One region of the Ketobacter alkanivorans genome, then DNA from elsewhere that is predicted to be linked to it. Evidence: predicted binding sites of a transcription regulator. Region 1 holds the regulator's gene; each other region holds the start of a gene.
What was found. The regulator sigma-54, encoded in region 1, starts transcription at its own class of promoters, with help from an activator protein. The targets are predictions, from matches to a motif close to ANTGGCATNNANNTTGCTNT.
Positions count from the first base shown of each region.

Region 2: a site for sigma-54 is predicted at 2,493-2,512, ahead of nirB (nitrite reductase large subunit NirB). Genes of this name have one in related genera too.
Region 3: a site for sigma-54 is predicted at 2,036-2,055, ahead of Kalk_RS13440 (ammonium transporter). Genes of this name have one in related genera too.
Region 4: a site for sigma-54 is predicted at 1,087-1,106, ahead of Kalk_RS14625 (PEP-CTERM sorting domain-containing protein). Genes of this name have one in related genera too.

Region 1 covers NZ_CP022684.1:4,025,958-4,030,272, reverse strand. Annotated here, with positions in the region: gene lptA (lipopolysaccharide transport periplasmic protein LptA) at 1-393, shown strand, start outside; gene lptB (LPS export ABC transporter ATP-binding protein) at 390-1,115, shown strand; gene Kalk_RS17215 (RNA polymerase factor sigma-54) at 1,303-2,925, shown strand; gene hpf (ribosome hibernation-promoting factor, HPF/YfiA family) at 3,046-3,333, shown strand; gene ptsN (PTS IIA-like nitrogen regulatory protein PtsN) at 3,380-3,832, shown strand; gene rapZ (RNase adapter RapZ) at 3,845-4,315, shown strand, end outside.
Region 2 covers NZ_CP022684.1:3,753,476-3,757,790, reverse strand. Annotated here, with positions in the region: gene Kalk_RS15970 (nitrate reductase) at 1-2,141, shown strand, start outside; gene nirB (nitrite reductase large subunit NirB) at 2,596-4,315, shown strand, end outside.
Region 3 covers NZ_CP022684.1:3,127,655-3,131,969, forward strand. Annotated here, with positions in the region: gene Kalk_RS13435 (hypothetical protein) at 15-677, opposite strand; gene Kalk_RS13440 (ammonium transporter) at 687-1,973, opposite strand; gene Kalk_RS13445 (SGNH/GDSL hydrolase family protein) at 2,234-3,067, opposite strand; gene Kalk_RS13450 (oxygenase MpaB family protein) at 3,359-4,225, shown strand; gene rpiA (ribose-5-phosphate isomerase RpiA) at 4,237-4,315, opposite strand, start outside.
Region 4 covers NZ_CP022684.1:3,414,724-3,419,038, forward strand. Annotated here, with positions in the region: gene Kalk_RS14615 (PspA/IM30 family protein) at 1-187, shown strand, start outside; gene Kalk_RS14620 (sterol desaturase family protein) at 249-968, shown strand; gene Kalk_RS14625 (PEP-CTERM sorting domain-containing protein) at 1,146-1,703, shown strand; gene Kalk_RS14630 (hypothetical protein) at 1,804-2,073, shown strand; gene parC (DNA topoisomerase IV subunit A) at 2,244-4,315, shown strand, end outside.

The sequences.
Region 1 (4,315 bases):
CGCATCGCTGCCGACTCCCTGAAAATCAGAACCGAAAACGGCAAAGTGGATATCGTTATGGCTGAAGGTGATCCCGCCCTGTTCTCACAGGTACCCGAGCCCAACCAGGCGGAAGTCATCGCCAAAGCCAAAAACATCGATTACATGGTGCGCGATCAGAAACTCCTGCTAAAACGCAAGGCTTCCATCGTGCAAGGCGAAAACATCTTTCGCGGCGAAGAGATCGTTTACGAAATCCAAAGCCAGCGCTTGCAAGCACTGGGACAGACCCAGGATCACCAGCCCGGCGACATAAAAGGCCGAGTGGAAATGATTCTGCCATCGGCGGCAGAGCCTGCACCGCAAACAGCGCCTGCTCCCGCCCCAACAGAAAAGGCCATACCTGCATCATGAGCCGCCTGACAGCATCCAATCTAGCCAAAAGCTACAAAGGTCGCGCCGTGGTGGAAGATGTCTCCATCACCATCGAAAGTGGCCAGATCGTCGGGCTACTGGGCCCTAACGGTGCCGGTAAGACCACCTGTTTCTACATGATCATCGGCATAGTCCCCCAAGACAAAGGCCGCATCGTGATAGACGATACCGAAATCACCCACCTGCCCATGCACGGGCGCGCCGCCAAAGGCATCGGCTACTTGCCCCAGGAAGCCTCCATCTTTCGCCGCCTCAAGGTAAAAGAGAACATCATGGCGATTCTGGAAACACGCAAAGACCTGAACAAAAAGCAGCGCCAGGCCAAACTGGACGAACTGCTGGCGGAGTTCCACATTGGCCACATTGCCGAATCCCAGGGTATGGCCCTGTCCGGTGGTGAGCGCCGCCGGGTAGAAATCGCACGGGCACTGGCCACCGACCCCGCCTTCATCCTGCTGGATGAGCCCTTCGCCGGGGTCGACCCCATTTCCGTTGCGGATATTAAACAGATTATCAGCCATCTGCGGGATCGCGGCTTGGGCGTACTGATCACCGACCACAACGTGCGGGACACCCTCGACATTTGCGAGAAAGCCTTTATCGTCAGTGAGGGCCATATTATCGCCGAAGGTGAGCCCTCACTCATCCTGCAAAACCAGAAAGTACGCGAGGTTTATCTGGGCAACCAATTTCATATGTAAAAGTTCTAAGTAATTTCAGGCATGTAAATTGCTTTGCGGGCTGACTGCTCTTACAATTAAAGCATCGCAGTTGAAATACGGCCCAACTAAGCTGTTGAAAACAGGCCAATAATTGGCTGCCTAAAACGTCAACAAGGCCGTGACACCCCACTAAAACTGGTCGTTGAAGAAGTTGAATTAGGTATCAATGAAACCAACCTTACAGCTCAAAATTGGTCAACACCTTACTATGACGCCCCAGCTGCAGCAGGCCATACGCTTGCTACAGCTCTCCACGCTGGATCTGCAAACCGAAATTCAGGAAGCACTGGAGTCCAACCCCCTACTTGATGTGGATGAGTCAGGATCGGATAACGACAGCGGCGACACAAGCGAACAAAATACCAGCGACAAAAGCACCGAAACCACCAACGAAAAAGAACCTGTCGTGGACTTTTCCCAGTCCAGCGACAGCAGTGAAGCCAGCTCAACCACCAACGAAGATGCCCCCGTCGACCTGGAAGGCAAAGAAATGCCCGGCGAGCTGCCCGTGGACAGCGACTGGGATACCTTATACGACGGCACCGCAGGTTCCGGTGGCAGCACCAGCTTCGACGACGATGACTTCGACTATGACAGCCGTAACAGCGCCCCGGAATCAATCTATGACTCCTTGATGTGGCAGCTGAACCTGACCAACATGTCCGACATGGACCGCATGATCGCCATGGCCATCATTGAAGGCGTCAATGCCAAAGGCTATCTCACCCAATCCGTAGAGGACATCCGCGACGGCGTACTCGCCCAGCAGGACGTAGTGGCAGACCTGGTACGCCTGCAGCAGGCCGAACTGGAAGCCATGGGCATCCAACTGGAACCCGAAGAAGGCGACGACGGCAGCGCCATCTCACTGGAAGAAGTGCTGGCCGTACTGCACCGCATTCAACAATTTGATCCCCCCGGTGTGGCCGCCCGAGACCTGCGGGAATGCCTGCTGATCCAGCTCAAACAGGAGCCAAAAGGCGACCCAACCCGAGAAGACGCTATTTTGGTCGTGGAAATGTTTCTGGATGCCCTCGGCTCTCGCGACTTTGCCACCATCATGCGCAAGGGCAAGCTATCAGAAACCCGTTTAAAAGCCGCCATCGAGCTGATCCAGGCCCTGAACCCCTACCCAGGCAGCAGCATTGAATCCGATGACACCCAATACGTCATCCCCGATGTCATTGTCAGCAAAGACAAAGGCCGCTGGCGAGTAGAACTGAACCCGGAGGCCACCCCCCGCCTGCGAGTAAACAGTGGCTACGCCTCCCTGATACAGCGGGCCGACAACAGCAGCGACAACACCTTCCTCAAAAACAACCTGCAGGAAGCCCGCTGGTTTATCAAAAGTTTACAAAGCCGTAACGAAACCCTGCTGAAAGTAGCCACCAAGATCGTCGAATATCAGATCGGCTTTCTGGAAGAGGGCGAAGAGTCCATGAAGCCATTGGTTTTACACGACATTGCCGAAGCCGTAGGCATGCACGAATCCACCATCTCCCGAGTAACCACACAGAAATTCATGCATACGCCCCGCGGCATATTTGAGCTGAAATACTTCTTCTCCAGCCACGTCAGCACTGCCTCGGGGGGCGAATGTTCATCCACCGCCATTCGCGCCATTATCAAGAAGCTGGTTGCAGCAGAAAATCCAAAAAAACCGTTGAGCGACAGTAAAATTGCCAACATACTGGAGGAACAGGACATCAAGGTTGCCCGGCGCACGATCGCCAAATACCGCGAGGCTATGATGATTCCCCCTTCCAATGAAAGGAAACGATTGGTTTGACCTCTGGTCATAGAATACAGAGTTGAACATCATCGGTGCCCTTCTGGCCGATGCTATACCAAACCCAAACGCGCCAGCCAATGGGTTGCAGTAAAACAAACCACGATTAAGGAGTGGCCTATGCAAATCAATATCAGCGGACATCACGTAGACGTTACGGACGCACTGAAAGACTACGTTGCCGATAAAATGCAAAAACTCGAACGCCATACCGACGACATCACCAGCATCCAAGCCATCCTGAGTGTCGAAAAGAACCGACAAAAAGCCGAAGCAAAAATTCATGTAAAAGGCGCTGACCTGTTTGCCAACGCCGAATCCGAAGACATGTATGCGGCCATCGACATGATGACCGACAAACTTGATCGCCAAGTGCTGAAGCACAAAGAAAAATCCAAGAGCTGGTAAACAAGGCGATTAACTCCAAAGGTTGTAATAAGGTTAATTGATAACGATGGAACTTGCTGAAATCATCAGTCCGCAACGGGTTTTTGAAGACGTACCTGGCGGCAGCAAAAAGAAAGTTCTGGAAACCGCTGCTGGGCTTATTGCCCAGCAGTACCCCGAACTGGACCCCAACGAATTGTTCGACAGTCTTATATCAAGGGAAAAGCTTGGCAGCACAGGCCTGGGCAAAGGCATCGCCATCCCCCATTGCCGTGCACAGCATTGCAACAACGTTATAGGTGCCTTCATCAAACTCGAAAGTGGCGTGGATTTCGACTCCATTGATCACGAACCCGTGGACATGCTGTTTGTGTTATTGGTGCCGCAAGATGCGCATGAAGAACATCTTAATGTTCTCGCCAAAATCGCCGCCATGTTTAACGATGAAACACGCCGCAACACACTGCGCAATGCACATTCATCCGATAGCATCTACGATGCCCTCGTCACTCCCGTATAAAGGTAATATGCCATGAAGCTGGTCGTAATCAGCGGTCGCTCCGGATCAGGAAAAACCACTGCATTACACGTGCTTGAGGACATCGGCTACTACTGCGTTGACAACCTCCCCGTCACATTGTTGCGGGATCTGATGAGCGAGCTGGCAACGCGCACTGCCCCCCGCATCGAAGAAGTTGCCATTGGCATAGACGCCCGCAACAGCGTAACCCAGCTGGAAAAACTCCCCAACGTATTGCGAGAGCTAACCGCAGACGGCATCGACAGTCAGGTTATCTACCTGGACGCCGGAGATGAAGCACTGATAAAACGCTTCAGCGAAACCCGTCGCCGCCACCCCATCAGTAACGACACCAACACCCTCAAAGAAGCCATTGTGCGCGAACGGGAAATGCTGAACCCGGTAGCATCAAGCGCCAGCCTGATCATCGACACCAGCAACCTCACCCTGCACGAACTGCGCGACCAAATCAAAATGCGAGTG
Region 2 (4,315 bases), 270 kb from region 1:
CCATCCTGTTCCAGCGCATTAAAGCCGCTAAACAGCAGCGGCCCCACATGAAGGTGGTGGTGATTGATCCACGCCGCACCGCCACCTGCGAGATCGCCGATTTACACCTGCCAATCAAACCCGGCACCGACGTTGCCCTGTTCAACGGCCTGCTGAGCTTCTTGCATGAACAAGGGAAAACCGATAGCCACTATATAGAACAACACTGCGACAACTTCGATGCTGCCATTAACAGCGCCCGCAACGATGGAGCCAGCCTGAACCAGATCGCGCAACGGTGCGACCTGCCCACAGCAGATATCAACCGCTTCTATCAATGGTTTGCAGAAACCGACCGCACCGTAACCTGCTTCTCCCAAGGCATTAACCAATCTTCCCAGGGCACCGACAAAGGCAATGCCATCATTAATTGCCACCTGGCCACTGGGCGGGTGGGCAAGCCCGGCGCCTCCCCCTTCTCACTCACCGGACAACCTAACGCCATGGGAGGGCGAGAAGTGGGGGGGCTCGCCAACCAGCTGGCCGCCCACATGGAGTTCAATGATCAGCACATTGATCAACTGCGTGAGTTTTGGAAATCGCCTAACCTCGCCCGCCAGCCTGGGCTTAAAGCCGTCGATCTGTTCAATGCCATCGAAGCCGGAACCGTTAAAGCCCTGTGGATAATAGGCACCAACCCTGCCGTCAGCCTGCCCAACGCCAGCTTGGTAGTACGAGCCCTGCAACGGGCAGAATTGGTTGTGGTATCGGACTGCATCGCCAGCACCGACACCACCCAACATGCACATGTACTGCTACCTGCCACCGGCTGGGGAGAGAAAGACGGCACCGTCACCAACTCCGAGCGCCGCCTGTCACGCCAACGTGGCAGCGTGGACCCGGCCGGTGAAGCACGCCAGGACTGGCGCATCCTTACCGATGTGGCTCACGCCATGGGCTTTGGCGAGCACTTCCCCTATAAGCGCGCCGCCGATGTATTTCGAGAACATGCAAAACTGAGCCACCAGAATCGTAACAGCCCGCGCTTGTTTGATTTAGGGGAGCTAGCCGACCTGACAGATCAGGCCTATGACGACCTGCAACCTCAACAATGGCCTATCCGCGCGGGTCAAGGTACGCCTCGCCTATACGGGGATGGCAGATTCAGCACCGATAACGGCAAAGCACGTTTTACCGCCGTACGCTGCCAGGGCGTGAGCCATCCGGTTACCCCTGAATGGCCCATGGCACTGAACAGTGGCCGAATTCGGGATCAATGGCACACCATGACCCGCACCGCACTGGCTCCCCCACTGAACGCCCATAAACCGGAGCCGTTCGTCGAAGTTCACCCCAACGATGCCGCTCGGCTTTTATTAATCAACGGCCAGCTGGCCCGCATCCAGTCACCCTGGGGCACAGCCATTCTTAAAATAAACGTCACCGACAGCGTGCGTTGCGGCGAATTATTCGTACCCATGCATTGGAATAACCAGTGGGCCCGTGGAGCCCGCATCGGTGAGCTGGTCAACCCCGCGGTTGACCCCATATCCGGCCAACCTGAATCCAAACACACCCCCTGCCGAATCGAACCCTGGCACCCCCAATGGAGTGCAGTCATGCTCTCCAGGGAGAACCTGCCCCTGCCTGATTGCCAATACGCCGCAAAGATAAAAGGGCAGGCGTTTTATCGTTATGAACTGGCGGGCGACAACCCCCTGGACACCACACAAGAAATGATGGCCACCCTTGCCCATGCGCAGCAAGAACCCACTATTCGATACCATGACGCACAACAGCAAAGCCTGCGTTGCGCCTGGCTGGATGAGGCAGGCCTGAAAACTTGCCTCTACATTGGCCCCGGTTCAAGCCGCTCCGTCAGCAGCGCAGATCGTAACTGGCTCGCCAGCCTGTTCACCAGCAGCACCCTAGGCACGCTGGAGCGGAAAGCACTGCTGTCGGGCAAAAGCCCAGCCGGTGTTGAGGATTGTGGTCGCACCATCTGCGCGTGCTTTGGCGTAGGGGAAAACACCATTCTGAAAGCCATCCGGCAGCACAAACTGACTGACGCCAGTGAAGTGGGTAAACACCTAAAAGCCGGCACCAACTGCGGCTCCTGCGTTTCGGAAATCAAAACACTGATTGCCGCTAACAGCCCCTGACGATGCACCGCAACTATGCAGGGGCGCTATAGGGGCGCTCCGGCCTCAAACGCGAACCGATAACAGGCATAATAGAGAATCCGTCAGCCAACCTAACTTCATTTTTGAACCTCCCCTTCCCCACGTTTATCCACTCTATTTATGAGCTGAAATTTTCGCACCACATTAACCCACTCACGCCAACCGTGCGCATCATATGTGCGCTTTTTATCAAAGCACCAACAACCCATTAAGCACCGTTATTGTGCCATGCATGGTGCACACCGAACCACGATAATGCATTTTTGCCAATTGGAGCTGTTTTTGCCCTCTGCACACCTCAATTTCACTATTAATCGATAAATTTATCACTTTGGCACACTAGCTGCTTTATAGGATTCGAGAGTAATTACTATCGGGCCAGGTCGGGAGTATCGCCCCGACGGTGAGTTGTTAGATAGAGTGGAGTCCAATCGTGAGCAAGCAAAAATTAGTCGTTATCGGTAACGGCATGGTAGGCCAAAAATTTCTGGAGCAGTTTGCAGCTAAAGAGCAAGCAGCCGATTTCCATATCACTACATTCTGTGAAGAGCCTCGCGCGGCGTACGATCGCGTACATCTTTCAGAATACTTCTCTGGCAAGACTGCAGAAGACCTGTCCCTGGTAGAAGACGGCTTCTTCGGTGACAACCAGATCGATATTCGTCTGGGTGACAAAGCCGTTGCCATTGACCGCAAGAACAAAGAAGTGAAGTCAGCCAAAGGCGACATCATCTCTTATGACAAGCTCGTGCTAGCCACGGGATCCTATCCGTTTGTTCCACCTATTCCAGGCAAAGATCGCCCCGAATGTTTGGTTTATCGAACCATTGAAGACCTGGAAGCCATACAAGCCACCGCAGCCAAAAGTCGCGTTGGTGTGGTCGTCGGGGGCGGTCTGCTCGGTCTGGAAGCAGCCAAAGCGTTGAAAGATCTCGGATTGGAAACCCACGTGGTTGAATTTGCGCCCCGCTTGATGGCGGTGCAGATTGATGAAGGCGGCGGCAGCATGCTGCGCAGCATGATTGAAGAGCTCGGCGTGCAAGTACACACCGGCAAGAACACCCAGGAAATCGTCGACGGTGACGAAACCACCCTGCGCATGAACTTTGCTGATGGCAGCCATCTGGATACAGATCTGATTCTGTTTTCTGCCGGTATCCGTCCACAAGACGAACTGGCACGACAAGCAGAGCTGGCCATGGGTGAGCGTGGCGGTATATCGGTCAATAATTTCTGCCAAACCTCAGACGAAGACATCTTCGCCATTGGCGAGTGTGCTTTATGGAACAACCGCATCTTTGGCCTGGTAGCGCCGGGCTATCAAATGTCCCAAGTGGCCGCTGACGCGATTTCTGGTGACTTTAATTCTGAATTCGTCGGTGCCGACATGAGCACCAAGCTGAAGCTCATGGGCGTAGACGTAGCCAGCATCGGTGACGCTCACGGCATGACCAAAGGTGCTCAAAGCTATTCTTTCACCGACGAACACAACAAAGTCTACAAAAAAATAGTAACCAGTGAAGACGGCAAATACCTACTGGGTGCTGTGTTGGTTGGTGAAGCCGAAAACTATGGCACCCTGTTGCAGATGATGTTGAATAACATTGAACTGCCGGAGTTCCCTGATTCCCTGATTCTGCCTCAACGCGACGGAGCTGCTGCTCCCGCCATGGGCGTGGATAAACTGCCTGACAGCGCACAAATCTGCTCCTGCAACAACGTGAGCAAAGGCGACATCTGCTGCGCCGTACAGAACGGCATCACCGATTTGGGCGAACTGAAATCCGCCACTAAAGCCGCCACCAGTTGTGGTGGATGTACTGCTCTGGTGGGTCAGGTCATGAATGCCGAGCTGGAAAAACTGGGCATTGAGGTGAAAAAGGATTTATGCGAACACTTTCCATATTCACGCCAGGAAATGTATCACTTAGTGCGCGTGGAAGGCATTCGCTCCTTCGAAGAACTCATCGCCAAGCATGGCACAGGCAAAGGCTGCGACATCTGCAAGCCCACCACCGCCTCGATTCTCGCCTCCTGCTGGAATGACCATGTTATCGAACCGGCCTTGGCCGGGCTGCAGGATACCAACGATTACTTCATGGCCAACATGCAGAAAGACGGCACCTATTCTGTCGTACCACGAGTGCCCGGTG
Region 3 (4,315 bases), 900 kb from region 1:
CCCAGCCTTGGTTGCTACAGATAGCGGTTGATGCGATCCCCCGCCGCGGCGTCATGATCCCGCAGCTGCTGTACCGCGATACCGAACCACTGATCCGCTTTCACCGGGCCCAGTATTTCACAGCACGCTACGTAGATCACGGTAAAGAAATCACGCAGTGCGGTGTCGTCAAAACTGGCCAGAAACAGTGGATTGTCGGAAATCAGATATTGGGCCAGGCGATCGTAACTGCCGTTCACAAAGCGCTGTTTTAACTGGCGTGCCAACCGTTCGTGCAACTGTTTGCGCTGTGCAATTGGAATATTGCGCATCAGCTCTGATATCAGGCCGTGCAGGGCTAATTGGTTTTGATTGGGTTGCACATCGAATAGATCGATACCGGCGTTGGCGCGCGCTTTCTGCAGCAAGGGCAGCGGATCCGGTGCCAGATCATTGGAGCGGCGTACCAGCACTTCCATGAGTCGGCGGCGAATCAGCTTGGTATCCATCTTTTGTTCAAACAGATGGCCGATGCGGGTGAGGTAGTCGTGCATGGCGATGGAGGGTTTACCCTGATGATGTTCCTCGAACACCAGCAGTGCCTCCAGCAGCTTGTCCTCATTGAGCCATTCTTGCAAAACGGTGTAAATGGCGCGCCGTTGCAGAACCTGCTGTTGATCCTGAGTGGATTGGGTCATGGTTGGCTCCTAGTTCGCCAGCGGTTTGTGCAAAGGCAGACGATCGAATTCAGGATAACCGCGCTCCGCGTGTTCACTGTAGTCCAGGCCCCGTTGCTGATCCAAGTTGGATGCCCGCAGGCCAATCAGCTTTTCCAGTAACCAGTAAGTGAGCAGGGCGGTGGGGAAGGCCCAGAGGAAGGCCACGATACAGCCTACCGCCTGCACCCCGACCTGCTGCAGATTAAACAGATCGCCTTCCATGAACAGGCCGGCGGCGAGGGTGCCCCAGATGCCAGCAAACCCATGCACAGGGATGGCGCCCACCGCGTCATCCAGTTGCAGCAGTTCCAGCAGGTAACTGCCCACCATGACGATCATGCCCGCAATCAGACCAGTCACCACAGCAAAGGTAGGGGACATGGTGGCACAGCCAGCGGTGATGGCTACCAGCCCGCCCAGACTGCCGTTGATGGTATGGGTGAGCAGTACTGGTTTGCGCAGCAGGCTTTGGCAGAGGAAAATGCCCACCGCACCGGAGCAGGCGGCCAGATGAGTGTTAAGGGCGATCTTGCCCAGGCTGCTGTCGGCCTGCAGGGTGCTGCCGGCGTTGAAACCGAACCAGCCCAGCCACAGGATAAACCCACCCAGAGCGACGTTATTCAGATTATGGCCGGGGATGGCTCTGGCCACCCCGCTGGCAGGATCAAAGCGACCCAGGCGTGGGCCAACCACCAGAATACCGGCCAAGGCGCACCATGCACCGACCGAGTGCACCACCGTAGAGCCTGCGAAATCCACAAAGCCCAGTTCTGCCAGCCAGCCTTTACCGCCAAAGAAGCCACCCCACACCCAGCTGCCAAACACGGGGTAGATCAGGGCGGTGATGATGATTGCCCCCACCAGATAGCCGGAGTAGCGGGTTCGCTCCGCCATGGCTCCACTGGCGATGGTGGTGGCAGTGGCGGCAAACATGATCTGAAACAGCAAGAAGGTGTACGACCATTCATCTTCAAATTTGGGCAGCCAGTGGCTGGTTCCGAAAAAGCCGGTGTCGTTCACACCAAACATGATGCCGAAACCCACGGCCCAGAACACCATGCTGCCCAAGCACACATCCATGTAGTTTTTCATCACCACGTTCACGGCGTTCTTGCTGCGGGACATGCCGCTTTCCAGCAGGGCAAAGCCGGTTTGCATAAAAAATACCAACGCTGCGGCGATGACCAACCATACGGTATTGACGGGGTCACCCCCGTCCGCCGCGAAGGCGTCCAACGGCAAGGCAGTGAGCACGAGCAATGCGAGACGGAGCATAATTGAAACCTCAATTAAGGCGTGTAATAGAAATGCGAAATCATATGCTGGGCGCGAGTTTGAAAGCAGTATTTATGCCATTGTGGTTTTACAGGCCGGAAACAGGGGTGTGGCCATAAAATATACTGATTTTCAAAGCGCTATGTTCATGGAAAGGTGCAGATGAAGACATTTTGCACCAAATATAATCTGAAATGATGGGCCCGCACGTGCATACCTTGAGGGTATGCACGACGGCCTAATGGTTTGTGGGAGCGGTATTAATCTCGCCGTTGATCGTGGGCAATGACTTGCAGTAAGCGATACGCTGCTTGCATTGCGGTGGCTTCGTCGGGATGCAAGCCATCGCCTTGGTGAGTGAAGTGTTTCCAGGCGTTGACTAACAGGGCCTCAGGCAGTTCCTGACGAACTCGGGAGGCATAGAGTTCACCGAAGGCATCATATTGTGCATCGGTCATCACCCAGGTGAGCCCGGAAAGTTGAGAGAACAATGCCAGGTCAAGATGGCGTGCGCCAGGATACTTGGTGAACACTGGCGTCATACCCAGATTCAGAACTTCCTGACCAACAGCTATCAGGCGATCAATGACAGCATTTTGTTCAGCCAGAGAACATGGGCTTGTCAGTGCCTGATCCATTCCAAAGGCATCGGAATGGAGACAGTCATTGCCCAGGCTGACGATAACATAATCAGCATTATACCCAGCTGGCCCGTTGACATCGAAGAGCGTGACCCGTCGTAATCCACGCTGAAGCTGAGTGGCGTAACTGTCCCATGTGGCTTCGCCGCAGACCGGGTTGCAGGTGATTCGGCTGAAGGTGGTGGCCCCCGCTTGGCCTTCATTGCGTACCTTTGCGCCGAAGCGTGTCAGCGCCATGCCCAGGTCAACGTAGCCTCCGGCACCGACCGAAATACCCTGCAGCGGCCCTTGCAAATCCTGTTGCAACGGCGTGTTCCCATTGGCAAAGGAGGCACCGATAAGGATAAGTGGTTTTTCCGGTAGTAAGGAGAAGTGGTCAGCGTAGGCACCGCTGGTGAATATGGATGCAATGATTAAAACAACGTATTGAAGATAATGGGTCTTCCGATTCATCTAGTATGCTCCCTGATATAGTTATAAACCGATGCAGTAAGAAATGTCGGCTCAGCAGTAGGTATGCGCGGTGTTTACACCGTCGTCACAAGTACGCCCATTGATTAAAAAATAGACAATTCAGTAATAGCACAGAATTTGCCACACGGCATAATTCGCGGTGCTGACTTTAAAGCTCATAACAAATGAGCGTTTCAGCCAGTCGAAGTGATTGTCTAGGCAATCCTCAGGAGGGGGGTGCTATGGTAGCCTTTCACGGCATTTCAACAGTACACCGTAGTAGGGGGAATTATGAAAAAGCGAATGAATGTACAGAAAGAAATTGAACGCCTTGATCCAAAAGCCGATTGCGAGCGTATTGTATTTCTTACCTCCTATTTGGAGTTTCCCTGGGATATGACGCGTGCGTTGGAATTGGCGTTGTTCCGAACGTTTGCCGTGCCCTCTATTGCTGTGCTGCTGGACAAGACCGGAGAATTTTCCAACGACACCCTGCGTCGTTACGATGATACGTCCATTATCATCAATGAGATCATGATCAACGGTTACGATTCTGAGCGTGGTCAGGCCTTCATCAAACGCATGAACCGTATGCATGGGCAATACGACATCAGTAACGATGACTTCCTGTATACATTGTCTACTTTTGTGTTTGAGCCGATTCGCTGGATGGCGCGTTTCGGTTGGCGTGATCTGTATCCCAATGAACGCCTGGCGCTGTTCTATTTTTGGCGGCAAGTGGGCGAGCGCATGCGCATTCAGAACATCCCGGAAACCTACGAAGCGTTCGAGCGCTTCAGCCTTGATTACGAACAACAAACCTTTGCCAATACCGATGCAGGGCGGCGGGTTGGGAATGCCACCCGGGATCTGTTGTTGAGTTTCTATCTGCCAAAACCCTTATGGAAATCGGCGCAGCCCATGGTGTATGCGTTGATGGATGAACCCTTGCTGCAGGCCATGGGTTATCCCATTCCCAGCGCTGCTGCTCGCCGTCGGGTAGAGGCAGTGTTGCGTGTCCGTGCCCGGCTATTACGTTTGTTACCCAAGCATAAGAATCCACAGATCATGACATTCCAGCAGTATGCCACCCACCCGGAAGGCTACAGCGTTGAGGATGTTGGGCCCGAATCACTGCGGCAGAAGTGGGCAAAGTAGATTTCGAGCAGTTACTTCTCGATGGTCTCCACCCCGTTTTCGGTGCCCAGTAACAACACATCCGCAGAACGGGCCGCAAACAGTCCATTG
Region 4 (4,315 bases), 610 kb from region 1:
ATCGTCACTTAACAGCATTAAGCATCAGCAAACCCGGGCTACCGAAATGGATGAAGCCATGCGTGAGATAAACGCCGAGCTGAATGGCGAGCACCTGAATGATCGCCTCAAACAGGTAGGCATTACCTCCGGCGAGCAAGATGCCAGCGCCGTGCTGGAGCGGCTTCGAAAGCAGCGGGCGGCATGACGGGCCGCGCAACGTTGCAGCGTGCGCAGTTCGAAGTTCTCATCTACAGGGAGGGTTGGTGATGCTATTGAAAATTCTGGCGGTATTCTGTTTTTGTTTTGTTGTTGAACGCAGCATGCCCGGTTGGAGGTTACCACAAGTTAAGACTTGGCCGCTGCGTGTGCTTCTGATTAATGCGGTGCAGCTTGGGGTGGTGCTGCTAGCAGGAATTAGTTGGGAGCATTGGCTATCTTCTGCTTCTGTTATGCATTGGTCCGACTATATGCCCAATTGGGCTGGTGGATTGTTAGCGTATTTTATCGCGACGTTTGTATTTTACTGGTGGCATCGCTGGCGGCATGAGTACGATATCCTGTGGCTGGCGTTCCATCAGATTCATCACAGTCCCCGCCGACTTGAGGTAATCACCTCGTTCTACAAACACCCCGGAGAAATGGTCGTAAATTCTCTGATCGGCAGTGTTCTGGTGTACAGCGTGCTTGGCTTGTCTGTTGAGGCTGGATTGGTTTACACGGCCTGTACGGCCTTGGGGGAATTTTTCTACCACACAAATATCAAAACGCCGCATTGGATAGGGTTTGTTTTCCAGCGGCCTGAGATGCATCGTATTCATCATCAGGCCGGGCGTCACAAGAATAACTACGGTGATATCGTATGGTGGGACATGTTGTTTGGCACCTACGAAAACCCTAAGGAGTGGAGTGGGCAATGCGGGTTTACCGCAGCCAGAGAAGAGCGCTTGGTGGCTATGTTGATGTATCGGGATGTCCACAAAAAATGACATGATGCTGGCCCATAGTGTCATGTCACTTTTTTTCGTAATCGTAAACTGACCGTCGATGTGCGCGATTATCGGTAAAATTCCCATTTCTTTTGGATACTTGTTACAGCGCTCTGTGGATGGCATTGCGATTGCCTTATCCCAAGTAGATCAACACATTCTACTGGGGAAAGGATCATGAAATTACGTTTGGCCACTGCCATTATCATTGCATCGCTGGTTGCCGTATCCGCTTCTGCCATGCCGGTTGGCTATGATTTTTATCAGGGTGGCTATACCGGCGGGGCTTTCCTGCACGGGCATTTTGTCGGTGAGGATCTGGATGGAAATGGTCAGCTATCTTCTTTTTCCGGTGAGATCAGCGGCTTCGCGTTGAGCTTCAATGGTCAAGGCGGTTTGGCTTCCTTTGTTTTTGGTTTGGATGACCTGTTCGGGCTGGTCTATGACCTGAACGGCGGGCTACTGGGGGATGGGCTCTCCCGGCATATAGAAGGTCTGCTGGCATTCGACGGCAATTCACTGTTGGCGGTAGGCCCCGGGCCACTGTGGCGCACGTGTGGTGGCGGTTATGCCTGTGCTGTGGCTGCCAGTGGCCACAAACGATTTTACAGTGGTGAGGGTATCCAGGTCATGGCGCGCGGAGTTGCTGTGCCAGAGCCCGGATCAGTGGGTTTGATCGTGCTGGGCCTGATCGGTTTGGTGCTGGTGCGACGCAAGATCGGGGCCCAGCAGTAAGCGAAATTCCGGTGGCTCTTTGGCGTGGCTTTGTGGCAAGGTAGCTCTCAGGTCAATGCCAAAGCCTCAACATGAAAGTCTCAACGCAAGGATCGCTACCATGAAACCCTTGAAACAGCTTCTGATTGCCGCCGCGTTATCCACCCTGGTTGCCTGTGTTACAACCGAGCCTGCGCCCACTGCGGTGGATTACAACTATGATAGTTGGCGCACGATGATTCCCGATTCCTGCACCCATTTCTTTGATGGCTGTAATACCTGTAGTCGCGCTCCAGGGGCGGAAATGGCCGCCTGTACCCGTATGGCCTGCCCGAAATACGAAAAGCCGGTGTGCCTCGATGATCAGACCCAGGCTACGGTGGCTGAGTGATCGGGTTGTAAATCATGGAACTGTCCACTGAGCTTACAATGTCGCTTTGGTTATGCCGATCTGGCAGATTAAGCCACTGAATCAATTCTGGTTTTTTCAGTCTCTTCTATTAGAATGAAGGCAATCTGTCAGATCCAAATCCGCACACGAGCGATGAAAAACAGAACATTATGACTCAGCCTATGGATTTTGAAGGTGTTGAACGCCTTCCCCTAAAAGAATACACCGAACGCGCCTACCTCGATTACTCCATGTACGTCATTCTGGATCGGGCGCTGCCCAGTCTGGGGGATGGGCTTAAACCGGTACAGCGTCGCATTATCTACGCTATGTCCGAGCTGGGGTTAAAGGCCAGCTCCAAGCACAAAAAATCCGCTCGTACGGTGGGTGACGTGCTGGGTAAATATCATCCTCACGGTGACAGTGCCTGTTACGAAGCCATGGTGCTGATGGCACAACCTTTCTCCTATCGCTATCCATTGGTGGACGGGCAGGGTAACTGGGGGTCCCCCGATGATCCCAAATCCTTCGCTGCCATGCGTTACACCGAATCCCGTATGGCCCCTTACGCTGAAGTGCTGTTGGCGGAGCTGGGGCAGGGCACAGTGGAGTGGCAGCCTAATTTTGATGGGTCTCTGGATGAACCTGTTGTGCTGCCTGCACGTCTACCCAATGTGCTGTTGAACGGTGCGATGGGTATTGCGGTGGGCATGTCCACTGACATCCCCCCCCATAACCTGCGGGAGGTGGGCAACGCCTGCATCAAGCTGCTGGAAGATCCCGGTTGTTCGGTGGATGATCTGTGCGACATCGTGCAGGGCCCTGACTTTCCCACCAATGCCGAAATCATTACGCCTCGCAACGACATCATCAAGATGTACGTGACCGGGCGCGGGTCTTTGCGTATGCGCGCTCGGTATCTGATGGAAGACGGTGACATCATCATCACTGCGCTACCCCATCAAGTGTCCGGCAGTAAAGTGCTGGAACAGATCGCCGATCAGATGAACAAGAAAAAGCTGCCCATGGTAAGCGATCTGCGGGATGAGTCGGATCACGAAAACCCTACCCGTCTGGTGGTGACGCCCCGCTCCAATCGTATTGACGTTGAGCAATTGATGGGCCACCTGTTTGCCACCACCGATCTGGAGCGTACCTATCGTGTCAATATGAACATGATCGGTAACGATGGCCGCCCTGGTGTGAAAGGTTTGCTCGACCTGCTCAGCGAGTGGCTTGAGTTCCGTATCACCACCGTGCGCCGCCGTTTGCAATACCGTTTGGATAAAGTGCTGGATCGGCTGCATATACTGGAAGGTTTGCTGATTGCGTACCTGAATATTGATGAGGTGATCCATATCATCCGTACCGAGGATGATCCCAAGCAGGTCATGATGGGGCGGTTTGGGTTGTCGGATATTCAGGCTGAAGCGATTCTAAATATTCGACTGCGTAATTTGGCCAAACTGGAAGAGTTTAAGATTCGCGGTGAACAGGAAGAGCTGGAAGCCGAACGTAAAAAGCTGGAAGCCATTCTGAACTCCAACGCCAAGCTGAAGAAGCTGATCGTGGATGAAATTCGCGAAGACATGGAAAAGTACGGTGATGACCGCCGCTCGCCCATTGTGTTGCGGGGTGAGGCCAAGGCGCTGGATGAAACCGAGCTGGTGTCTGCCGATCCGGTTACTGTGGTGCTGTCTACCAAAGGCTGGGTGCGCGCCGCCAAAGGCCATGACGTGGATGCTGTCGGCTTAAGCTATAAAGCAGGCGATGAATACAAAACCTCTGCTTTGGGCAAATCCAATCAGAATGCGCTGTTTATTGATAGTACCGGTCGCAGCTACTCATTGCCTGCCCATACTTTGCCATCGGCCCGTGGCCAGGGTGAGCCTCTGTCGGCGCGTTTGTCGCCGCCTTCTGGTGCCACGTTCGATGCAGTGTTGATGGGGTCTGACAGCCAGCGCTATTTGGTGGCCAGTGATGCCGGATACGGTTTTGTGGGTAAATTAGGTGATGCTCAAACCCGTAATAAAAATGGTAAGGCGTTTATCAATCTGCCCAAAGGCAGTCGCGTGTTGCAGCCCCAGCCAGTGGTCGATGCCGAGAACCAGTATGTGGTGGCGGTGACGAATGAAGGCCGTATGTTGATGTTCCCGGTGGCAGAGCTGCCGGAATTGGCCAAGGGTAAAGGCAACAAGATCATCAGCATACCCGGTGCGCGGGTGGAAAGCCGTGAGGAATT